DNA from 2 places in the Neorhizobium galegae bv. orientalis str. HAMBI 540 genome. Region 2 is predicted to be linked to the other one. Evidence: predicted binding sites of a transcription regulator. Region 2 holds the regulator's gene; the other holds the start of a gene.
What was found. Region 2 encodes LexA, which represses DNA repair genes until DNA is damaged. Its sites were predicted from a motif close to TGTTCNNNNTGTGTTCNG; they were not measured.
Positions count from the first base shown of each region.

Region 1: RG540_RS02285 (PA0069 family radical SAM protein) is a predicted target of LexA. The motif match lies at 3,311-3,328, and genes of this name have one in related genera.

Region 1 is NZ_HG938353.1:481,156-485,905, reverse strand. It holds gene RG540_RS02305 (tetratricopeptide repeat protein) at 1-1,253, shown strand, start outside; gene RG540_RS02300 (4-(cytidine 5'-diphospho)-2-C-methyl-D-erythritol kinase) at 1,259-2,188, shown strand; gene moaB (molybdenum cofactor biosynthesis protein B) at 2,185-2,733, shown strand; gene RG540_RS02290 (glycosyl transferase) at 2,737-3,255, opposite strand; gene RG540_RS02285 (PA0069 family radical SAM protein) at 3,389-4,546, shown strand; gene RG540_RS02280 (ribonuclease HII) at 4,716-4,750, shown strand, end outside.
Region 2 is NZ_HG938353.1:1,527,864-1,532,613, reverse strand. It holds gene RG540_RS07855 (VOC family protein) at 1-631, opposite strand, end outside; gene lexA (transcriptional repressor LexA) at 832-1,551, shown strand; gene RG540_RS07845 (ComEC/Rec2 family competence protein) at 1,532-4,039, opposite strand; gene gltA (citrate synthase) at 4,328-4,750, shown strand, end outside.

The sequences.
Region 1 (4,750 bases), 1.0 Mb from region 2:
TGGCGCTGGTGACCGGGGATATCGGCACTGCACGGCAGCATCTCAACACCGCCGTCACCAACAAAGAAGCCGTCGCCACCGCGCCGGACACGTTTATGCGCGCCGTCATGGCGCTTGCGCGTCTTGAAGCGGCTGCCGGCAACAAGCAGAAGGCGCTCGATGCGATCTCCGTCGGTGACGGCATGGTCTCCAATTATGCGCCGCTGAAAGCGCTCCGCCAGAGCATCGAAAAGGGCGAGAAGCCCCAGCAGCAGGTGAGCAACGCCGCCGAAGGTGCGGCCGGCGTGCTGTTTTCGATCGGTGGCGCGCTGAACCGCCAGGGTGCCGAGGACATGGTCTCGCTCTACCTGCAGATTTCCCACGCGCTCGACGTCAAGAGTGCCGACACGCTGATCCTGCTCGGCGGCATCGCCGAGAAGCTCAAGCAGCCCGATCGCGCCATCAAGTTCTATGCGAGCGTTCCGGCCGATTCGCCGATGCGCCGGATTTCCGAACTGCAGCTCGGCGTGACGCTTTCCGACACCGGCAAGGTGAACGAAGCCAAGCAGCACCTGAAATCGCTGATCGAATCCGATCCGTCGGACATCCGCAGCTACATCGCCTATGGCAGCGTGCTTTCCGACGCCAAGGACTACAAGACCATGGCCGAGACCTACGACAAGGCGGCCGAGGTCATCGGGCCGGTGCCGAAGCCGGGCGACTGGACCATCTTCTTCCAGCGCGGCATCGCCTACGAGCGGCTGAAGAACTGGGAGAAGGCCGAGCCAAGTTTCCGCAAATCGCTGGAACTCAACCCTGAACAGCCGCAGGTGCTCAACTATCTCGGATATTCGCTGGTCGACATGAACAAGAACCTCGACGAGGGTCTCGGCATGATCAAGCGGGCCGTCGATGCGCGGCCGGATGACGGCTATATCGTCGACTCGCTCGGCTGGGCCTATTTCCGCATGGGTAAGTTCGACGATGCCGTGACCGAGCTCGAACGTGCGGTGCAGCTGCGCGCCGGCGATTCGACGATCAACGACCATCTGGGCGATTCCTACTGGCGTGTCGGGCGCAAGCTCGAAGCCGTCTACCAATGGAATCGCGCGCTGATCTCGGAAGGCGAGGACATCAACCGCGAGCAGATCAAGGAGAAGATCGAGAAGGGCCTGCCCCCGCTCGATCCGAACGCGACGACTGCCGACCGCAGCCCGTCCGAACCCGTAGCGCCCGCTCCGCCGGCGCCGGCCAATCCTGACAAGAAATCCTGACGCCCATGTTTCTGGGCAATTTGTCATCTGACAGCCGGTTCGCCGACGAGGCGAACCTTTTCGAACTCGCGCCCGCCAAGATTAATCTTGCCCTGCATGTGACGGGCCAGCGGGCCGACGGTTATCACCTGCTCGAAAGTATCGTGACCTTTGCCGACACGGGGGATCGGCTCGGTTTCAGCGACGCGGACGCAGACGGCATTTCCTTTTCCGGCCGGTTCGCCTCGCTGCTGCCGACATCCGTCGAGGGCAAGCACGGCAATCTCGTGCTGAAAGCCCGCGATCTCCTGCGCAAGGCACTGCAGGATAAAGGCGTTTCGGCGCCGCCGGTTGCCATTCATCTTGAAAAGAACCTGCCGGTCGCGGCCGGTATCGGCGGCGGTTCGGCGGATGCTGCGGCAACGCTGCGTGGTCTGATGCGCTTGTGGAATGTCGGGCTGCCGGCGGAGGAACTGGCAGTGCTTGGTCTTTCACTCGGCGCCGACGTGCCGATGTGCCTGAAGAGCGAACCGCTGATGGCCAGGGGGATAGGCGAAGAGCTGACCGCCCTTCCCGACCTGCCATCGTTGTCGCTGGTGCTCGGCAATCCGCTGGTCGGGGTCTCGACGCCGGGTATCTTCCGCCGCCTGACCCAGAAGGACAATTCGCCGATCGGCGCGCTCGACGGCGACTGGATCAGCTTTCTGAAGATGCTGCGCAACGACCTTGAGCCGCCGGCGCGCTCGCTGGTGCGTGAGATCGACCAGATTTCCAGCCTGATCGGCGCGGAAGGCACGATGCTGACGCGGATGTCCGGTTCGGGCGCCACCTGTTTCGGGATATTTCCTTCCTTCGAAGCGGCGGAAAAGGCGATGGAGAACCTTAACGGCCAGAAGCCGGAATGGTATTTTCAGGCGGTGAGAACCGTTGGACAGGTGCCCGAGAGAATCCAATGAACCGGAGCGACGAAACCCGTTCCTTCATCCCCGTCGGCATCGCCGTGCTGACCGTCTCCGACACGCGCACGCCTGCCGACGACAAGTCCGGCGACACGCTGGTGTCGCGCATCGCCGAGGCCGGCCACGACCTGAAGGCGCGAGCGATCGTGCCGGACGACAAGGACCGCATTGCCGGTAAGGTGCGGGAATGGACGCTCGATCCCGATATCGACGTGGTGATCACCACAGGTGGCACGGGCTTTACCGGCCGGGACGTGACGCCGGAGGCGCTGGAGCCGTTGTTCGAAAAGCGCATGGACGGTTTTTCGGAGGTGTTCCACCGGATTTCCTACGACAAGATCGGCACGTCGACGATCCAGTCGCGGGCGACCGGCGGGGTGGCGAACGCCACCTTCATCTTCGTGCTGCCGGGCTCGCCCGGCGCCTGCAAGGATGCGTGGGACGGCATTTTGAAGGCGCAACTCGACTACCGCCACATGCCCTGCAATTTCATCGAGATTATGCCGCGGCTCGACGAGCACCTGAAGCGCGGCGGCAAATAGGCGCTACCTGACGGCCGCGGCCACCCAGGCCGGGATCATCTCGCTGGCGAGCTTCGCCACCTTCTGGCCCCGCGCCAGCGTTTCCAGGTCCATCCCCGACTTTGCGAGCGCAATCGCCTGCCGCTTCGGCAGCAGCATGCCGTATTCCAGCGGCGGCACGGCACGGCCGAGGCGCTTGAAGAACGGCCGCCGGTAATTGCGGGCGGGCGCGAAGCGGGCCGGCTGCTTGTTGAGCGCGATATATTCCATCACCTCATCGATCCAGCCCCCCTGCAGCCGGGAGCCAGGTTCGACCAGCAACAACCATTCTCCACGGGCGCCGCGCAAAATATCCTTGATGTCCCAATGGCCATAAAAACGGCAGCCGGCCGCATCGGCGACACTGGAGGAACCGTCCCGCGAACCGTGATCGAGCACCACGACATCGCTTACAAGTCCCTCCACCGCAGCGGAAACGAGCACCGAGAGCGTCTGCGCCAGCTCGGATTCCTGATCGCGGCATTCCATGATGACAGTCAGCATCCCTGACATGTAACGCATTGCAACAAGGAACACCAGAAACACGGGTTCCAAATTTTGTTCTTGCAATGTTCTTGTTTCAGCGCTAGGAATTTAATCATCAGGAACGGGGAATTTCCCCTTCAGGAGCTAACCCATGAACGAGCTGCATCAATTGCGGCAGGACGCTTTCGCGCCTGCTCATACGGCCGATATTGCCGATGCGTTGGTCCAATCCTCCGGTCTTCGGGTGGAGATCGACCGGCGTCGCGGACGCGGTGCGGGGCTCAATCCGAGCGGCCGTTTCGAGGAGGAGCGCCGCGAGGCCTTCGACGACGGCTGGCAGACGCTGGAGGAGCTCGAACCGTTCAAGACCGAGGTGCAGGTGGAAAAGCCGCGCACCGCGATCACCCGCAACGAATCGCCGGACCTTTCGTTCGACCGCTCAATCAATCCCTATCGCGGCTGCGAGCATGGCTGCATCTATTGCTTCGCCCGGCCGACGCACAGTTTCATGGGTCTGTCCCCAGGCCTCGATTTCGAATCGAAGCTGTTTGCCAAGCCTGACGTGCCGAAACTGCTGGAACGGGAGCTAAGCCGCCCGGACTACAAAGTGCGGGCGATCGCGATCGGCACCAATACCGACCCCTATCAGCCGATCGAGCGGGAATGGCGGATCATGCGGCAGATCCTCGAAGTGCTGCAGAAGGCCAATCATCCGGTCGCGATCGTCACCAAGTCGGCGCTGATTACCCGCGACATCGACATTCTTGCCGACATGGCATCCAAGGGGCTCGCGAAGGTCGGGATTTCGGTGACCACGCTCGACCGCAAGCTTGCCCGCACCATGGAGCCGCGCGCCTCGACCCCTCCCAAGCGCCTCACTGCCATCAAGGCGTTGACCGATGCCGGCATTCCGACCGCGGTCATGGTGGCACCCGTCATTCCGGCACTCAACGACCATGAGATCGAGCGGATCCTCGACGCCGGCCATGCGGCAGGGGCGACGGAAGCAAGCTATGTGCTCCTGCGCCTGCCGCTGGAAGTGAGCCCCCTCTTCCGCGACTGGCTGCTGCAGAATTATCCGGACCGCTACCGGCATGTGATGTCTCTCGTCCGCTCGATGCGCGGCGGCAAGGATTACGACGCCGAATGGGGCAAGCGGATGAGAGGCGCCGGTCCCTATGCCTGGCAGATCGGCCGCCGTTTCGAGATGGCGACCAAGCGGCTCGGCATGGTCCGGCGCGGCCTGCCGCTGCGCGACGACATCTTCCTGCGCCCCGACGGCGGCGGCATCCAGCTCTCGCTGCTCTGACCGGACCTTATTCAGGTTCGATTGTAAATTCCCATTTCCGACGCGACCCGCCCTGTCCCCGCGTCGGAAAAATACCCCGGGTTCCACCGCCGCCCCTCGGTGGATAGCGACGCCGCAATCGCTTGGCCGGGGGTTGCAGGAGGTCGGGACGACGTGCGAGGTTGCCGCCATGTTACCTCGCACGTCGCCCGATTCTCCGATGCT
Region 2 (4,750 bases):
GCTGGAGCGGTGCAGCCTCCGGCGCGGCCTTGGTCAGCAGCACCTGTTCGACCAGCGGAGCGAAATCGGCAGGCGTCGGGGCCGACAGGATGATTTCGCTCAGGCCGGTAACGGTATTGGCATGCCGCTCCAGCCCACTGCGATCTGCGGGCAGCGGGTTGATGCGCTGGCAGGAAAACAGGAAGAATTCGGGCGCGCGATGATCGCCGGCGAATGCCAGCCGGAAGCTCGCCTGCGTCTCGGAACCGTCAGCCAGGGTCATGCCGCGGGAAAATTCCAGCACCTCGCCTGCCGAGACGCCGCGCATCTTGAAACGCGCATGATCGGCCATCGCGTCCCGGGTCGCGACAACGAGAGCGGAAAAGCCCTGCCGGTTGGACGTCTTGCGGAAGGCGAGATCGCGGGCGGTGAAAACGTTGCCGCGCTTTGCCGCAACACCCGCATGGCGTCGGTTGGCAAGAGCCAGCGGCTCCAGGTAGGTCCCATCCGAGAAGAACACACAAGCATTGGCGGTGCCGAAAGGATGAAAAGCGTCCGGCGCAACTGTAAAACCGAGCTCCGTGAGCCTGGAACGCGCAGCGGTAAGTCCCGCCACCGGCAGCACGAGATGATCGATCGGTCTTGCGTTCACGCGAGGGCCCCCTGAATTGGAATCGCAAAGCTACTTTGGCAGCGGGCTGGCGCCGCGCAAGTGGTGTGACACCAGATATCTGGCACGCATCTATGAAGAAAAAATCATCATACTTCACAGAAATTTAGGGACTTGCGGAACACATATGGAACATATAGTGTCCGTTCTGGATTTGTTTCCGACTCTGAGGGTGCCAAAAGATGCTCACGCGCAAACAACAGGAATTGCTTCTGTTCATTCACGAACGCATGAAGGAATCCGGTATCCCGCCGTCATTCGACGAAATGAAGGACGCGCTCGACCTTGCTTCCAAGTCCGGAATCCATCGTCTGATCACGGCGCTCGAGGAGCGCGGCTTCATCCGCCGCCTGCCGAACCGGGCCCGCGCGCTGGAAGTCATCAAGCTCCCGGAGGCTTATTCGCCAAGCATCCAGCCGCGGCGCGGTTTTTCGCCTAGCGTCATCGAGGGCAGCCTCGGCAAACCGCAGCCGGTCGCAGCACCTCAGAAACTCGCAGCCAACGATGGCTCGTCGAACGCCACGACCGTTCCCGTCATGGGCCGCATCGCCGCCGGCGTGCCGATCTCGGCGATCCAGAACAACACGCACGACATCTCCGTGCCGGCCGAGATGCTCGGCTCCGGAGAACATTACGCGCTGGAGGTCAAGGGCGATTCGATGATCGAGGCCGGCATTCTCGACGGCGACACCGTGATCATCCGCAACGGCACGACAGCCAATCCCGGCGACATCATCGTGGCGCTAGTGGACGATGAAGAAGCGACGCTGAAGCGTTTTCGCCGCCGCGGCGCCTCGATCGCGCTCGAAGCCGCCAACCCCGCCTACGAAACCCGCATTTTCGGGCCTGATCGGGTGAAGATCCAGGGCAAGCTCGTCGGCCTCATCCGCCGTTATCACTGATCAGCTGCCGGAGCGGTTCCGGCAACGCGTTGTCGAAACTCTGGCTTCGCCAATCATGGTGGCGGTGCCGGGTCCAGGGCCTGTCCTCGGCTGCCATTGCGGCACGGACCTGCCAGCGTCGTATGTCGCCCGTGCCGTTCAACGAAATCTCCAGCGCGCCGGTCTTTCTGAGCGTCGTGCCATTGATCATCAGTCCGCCGGACCGGCATCGGTCGAAGCGTGCCCGCGGGGCGATGACAAGATCGGCGGCGTCGCAGGCAGCGCCGGCATAACGGCCGTCTTCTACGGCCACGATGATGGCGTTGTCCGTGCTTGCGGCGCACCAGGCCTTCGGTTCGCAGGTGAAGCGGGCGGAAGTCACCTGGCTTATTCGCAACCTCACGGTTTCGAGTTCCGCCGAGGTCAACTCACGGCGCTTATCGTTTTTTGCGCCTGATGGCTTGCGGTCGGGCGGCTTGTCTCTGGCTGGCGACATATCCGGTTTGGTCGGGTCGCCGAGCAGAAGCGCCCTCTTCCACTGATCATAGATGAAATCAGGCGGGCGGGCGCGATTGGTAGTAACCCGTCCCTCGTCTACGAGCGCCACCATCGTCCCGTCTTCCGAGACCAATATATCCGCCAGGGGCATCGATCGCTCATGCCAGGAAAACAGCAGAGCGGTCACCATCAGCGGCGGGCCGATCAGCCTTAGCTTCGTCCTGAGCAGGGTCAGCAGCAGGAAGCCTGCCGTCGAGACCGTCAGGAACCATGGATGCTGGCGGCCTATCCCGACATCACCGCCCCAGGCGGCCACGTGCCCGGCAATGGCGATCACCGCTTCCAGACCGAGGCCCATGAGCTTCATGAAAGGAGCATCAAGACCGAAGGGCATCAGCAGCATGCCGACCAGACCGGCCGGCATCACCACGAAAGAGATGATCGGCATGGCTGCGAGGTTTGCGGCGAGGCCATAGGTGGCGATGCGATGAAAATGCTCGACCGAAAACATCGCGGTCGAAACGCCGCCGATCAGCGAGGTGACGAAAACGCCGGCTGCGAAATTCCGGGAGGCTAGGACGGGCATCACCATGGGGTGACGGAACGGCAGAGGCTGAGGATCGCGGCCTTCGGCTCTCTGTTTCCAGAGCGCGTAACCGGCGACCAAGGCGGCGGTGGCAGCAAACGACATCTGGAAGCTCGGCCCGAGCATTTCCGAGGGCGACATGGCGATGATGACGAGCGCGGACAGCGCCACATTGTGCAGGCTGATCGACGGTCGGTCGAAGAGGACGGCAACCAGCATGATGGCCATCATGATGTAGGCCCGCTCGGCCGAAACGCCGAAACCGGAGATCAGGTAATAGGCGGTGACCATTATCAGGGCGCCGAGTGCGGCGATCTTCTTCACCGGATAGGCATGGCCGAAGCCCATAAAGACCGAAAGCGCCGTCCGCACGCCGACAAAGAAGATACCGGCGGCGAGCGCCATGTTCAGCCCGGAAATGGCGACGATATGGGCTAATCCCGAAAGCCGCAAAGCCTCGGTCGTCCCTTTGGAGATCGCCCGGCGTTCGTCCGTCACGATTGCCGCGGCAAAGGCGCCGGGATCTCCCGGCACGGTCTCACGGATACGAGTGGCGATTGCGCTGCGGAGATCGAAAAGCCGGCTTTCGATGTCGGCAATCCAGCTCCGCCCGGACGGACCGGCAGCCTGTTTTTTCGGCGCTCCATAAAAAAATCCGACCGCGCCGATGCCGTCGAAATAGGAGGAGAAGGCAAAGTCGTTGAGGCCAGGCAGTGCCGGTCCGGAGGGCGGTGAAAGGCGCGTGCGGCCGCTGATCGTCTCGCCGATCTGGGCGGGCTCATGTCGGGACCTTGCAAGCAGCGATACACGCTCCGGCGGGCGCCTGACTTCCGGATTGGATGTCCGGTCGATAAGGACGACATAGCGCCAACGGCCCTGGGCATCGATCTCCCTGCGCTCGACCACGCCGGCAAGCTCGGTGGTCACCGGCATATCGAGAACGACGGTGGACCGTCGCCAGGTCTCGAACTGTGCCAGCATCATGCCGCCCAGAAAGAGTGCGACACCGAGCGGCAAGAGATGGATCGTGCCGGAGCGATGGCGCGAGGCGATGACGAAGATTGTGCAAACGCAGAAAACGAGGAAAAACGGCCAGAAAGCGGGGTTCTGGGGCAGTGCGAACCAGCAGACGGCCCCTGCCCCGACGACGACCGGCAGGAAAAGGAAGCCATGGCCGTAGACCGTCTCCTCCTCCAGCATGACCGGGAGACGGCGTCGCAGCCGATCGAGGCGTCGGCTTGCGGAGCGGCGAAAGCCTCCGTCCAGCGTATGGACCGGCGGGCGGCGCTCGATCGCGGGGAAAAGCTCGGCCAGATTTCGGAGCTTGCCCGAGTCGGGAGCGCTTGTGTTTATGCGGGGGTCCGGCGGCCGGGATATCAGCTTCCCTGCCTCGGCATGCGTCGGAAATGCATCTTCCTCCGGCATGAAACGCTCTGTTCGCCCCACCGCCAGACATGCGGCAATACAACCTGCGCGTTAATTCCTCGGTCGTCAACTGGCGGTTAAATATCGGGAATTCCGAGGCGTCGAGAGGGCATGCAACAGGAAGTTGGACATCCAAGCAAAAGCTGTTGCCCAATAATTTTTCGCGCTGCACAAAATGCCGTCACGACAGCTTGGCATCAGCTTTCGGATCATATAGCTAAACTGGTGGACGCTTAATTCTTGTGGCGCTTTTAGGGCGCCATGCCGCCAAAAGGTTGGAGGATCAGCATGACGGAAACAAGCGCAAATCTGGTAATCGGTGACAGACAAGTCGATCTGCCGGTCAAGTCGGGGACCATCGGTCCCGATGTGGTCGATATCGGCGCTCTCTACAAGCACACTGGCACCTTCACCTACGACCCCGGCTTCACCTCGACGGCGTCTTGCGAATCCAAGATCACCTATATCGATGGCGACGCCGGCATCCTGCTGCATCGCGGTTATCCGATCGAACAGCTGGCCGAGCATGGCGACTTCCTGGAAACCTGCTACCTGCTGCTTTACGGGGAACTGCCGACCGCTGCCCAGAAGAAGGACTTCGACTATCGCGTGACCCATCACACGATGGTGCATGAGCAGATGAGCCGCTTCTTCACCGGCTTCCGCCGCGACGCCCATCCGATGGCCGTCATGTGCGGCTGTGTCGGGGCG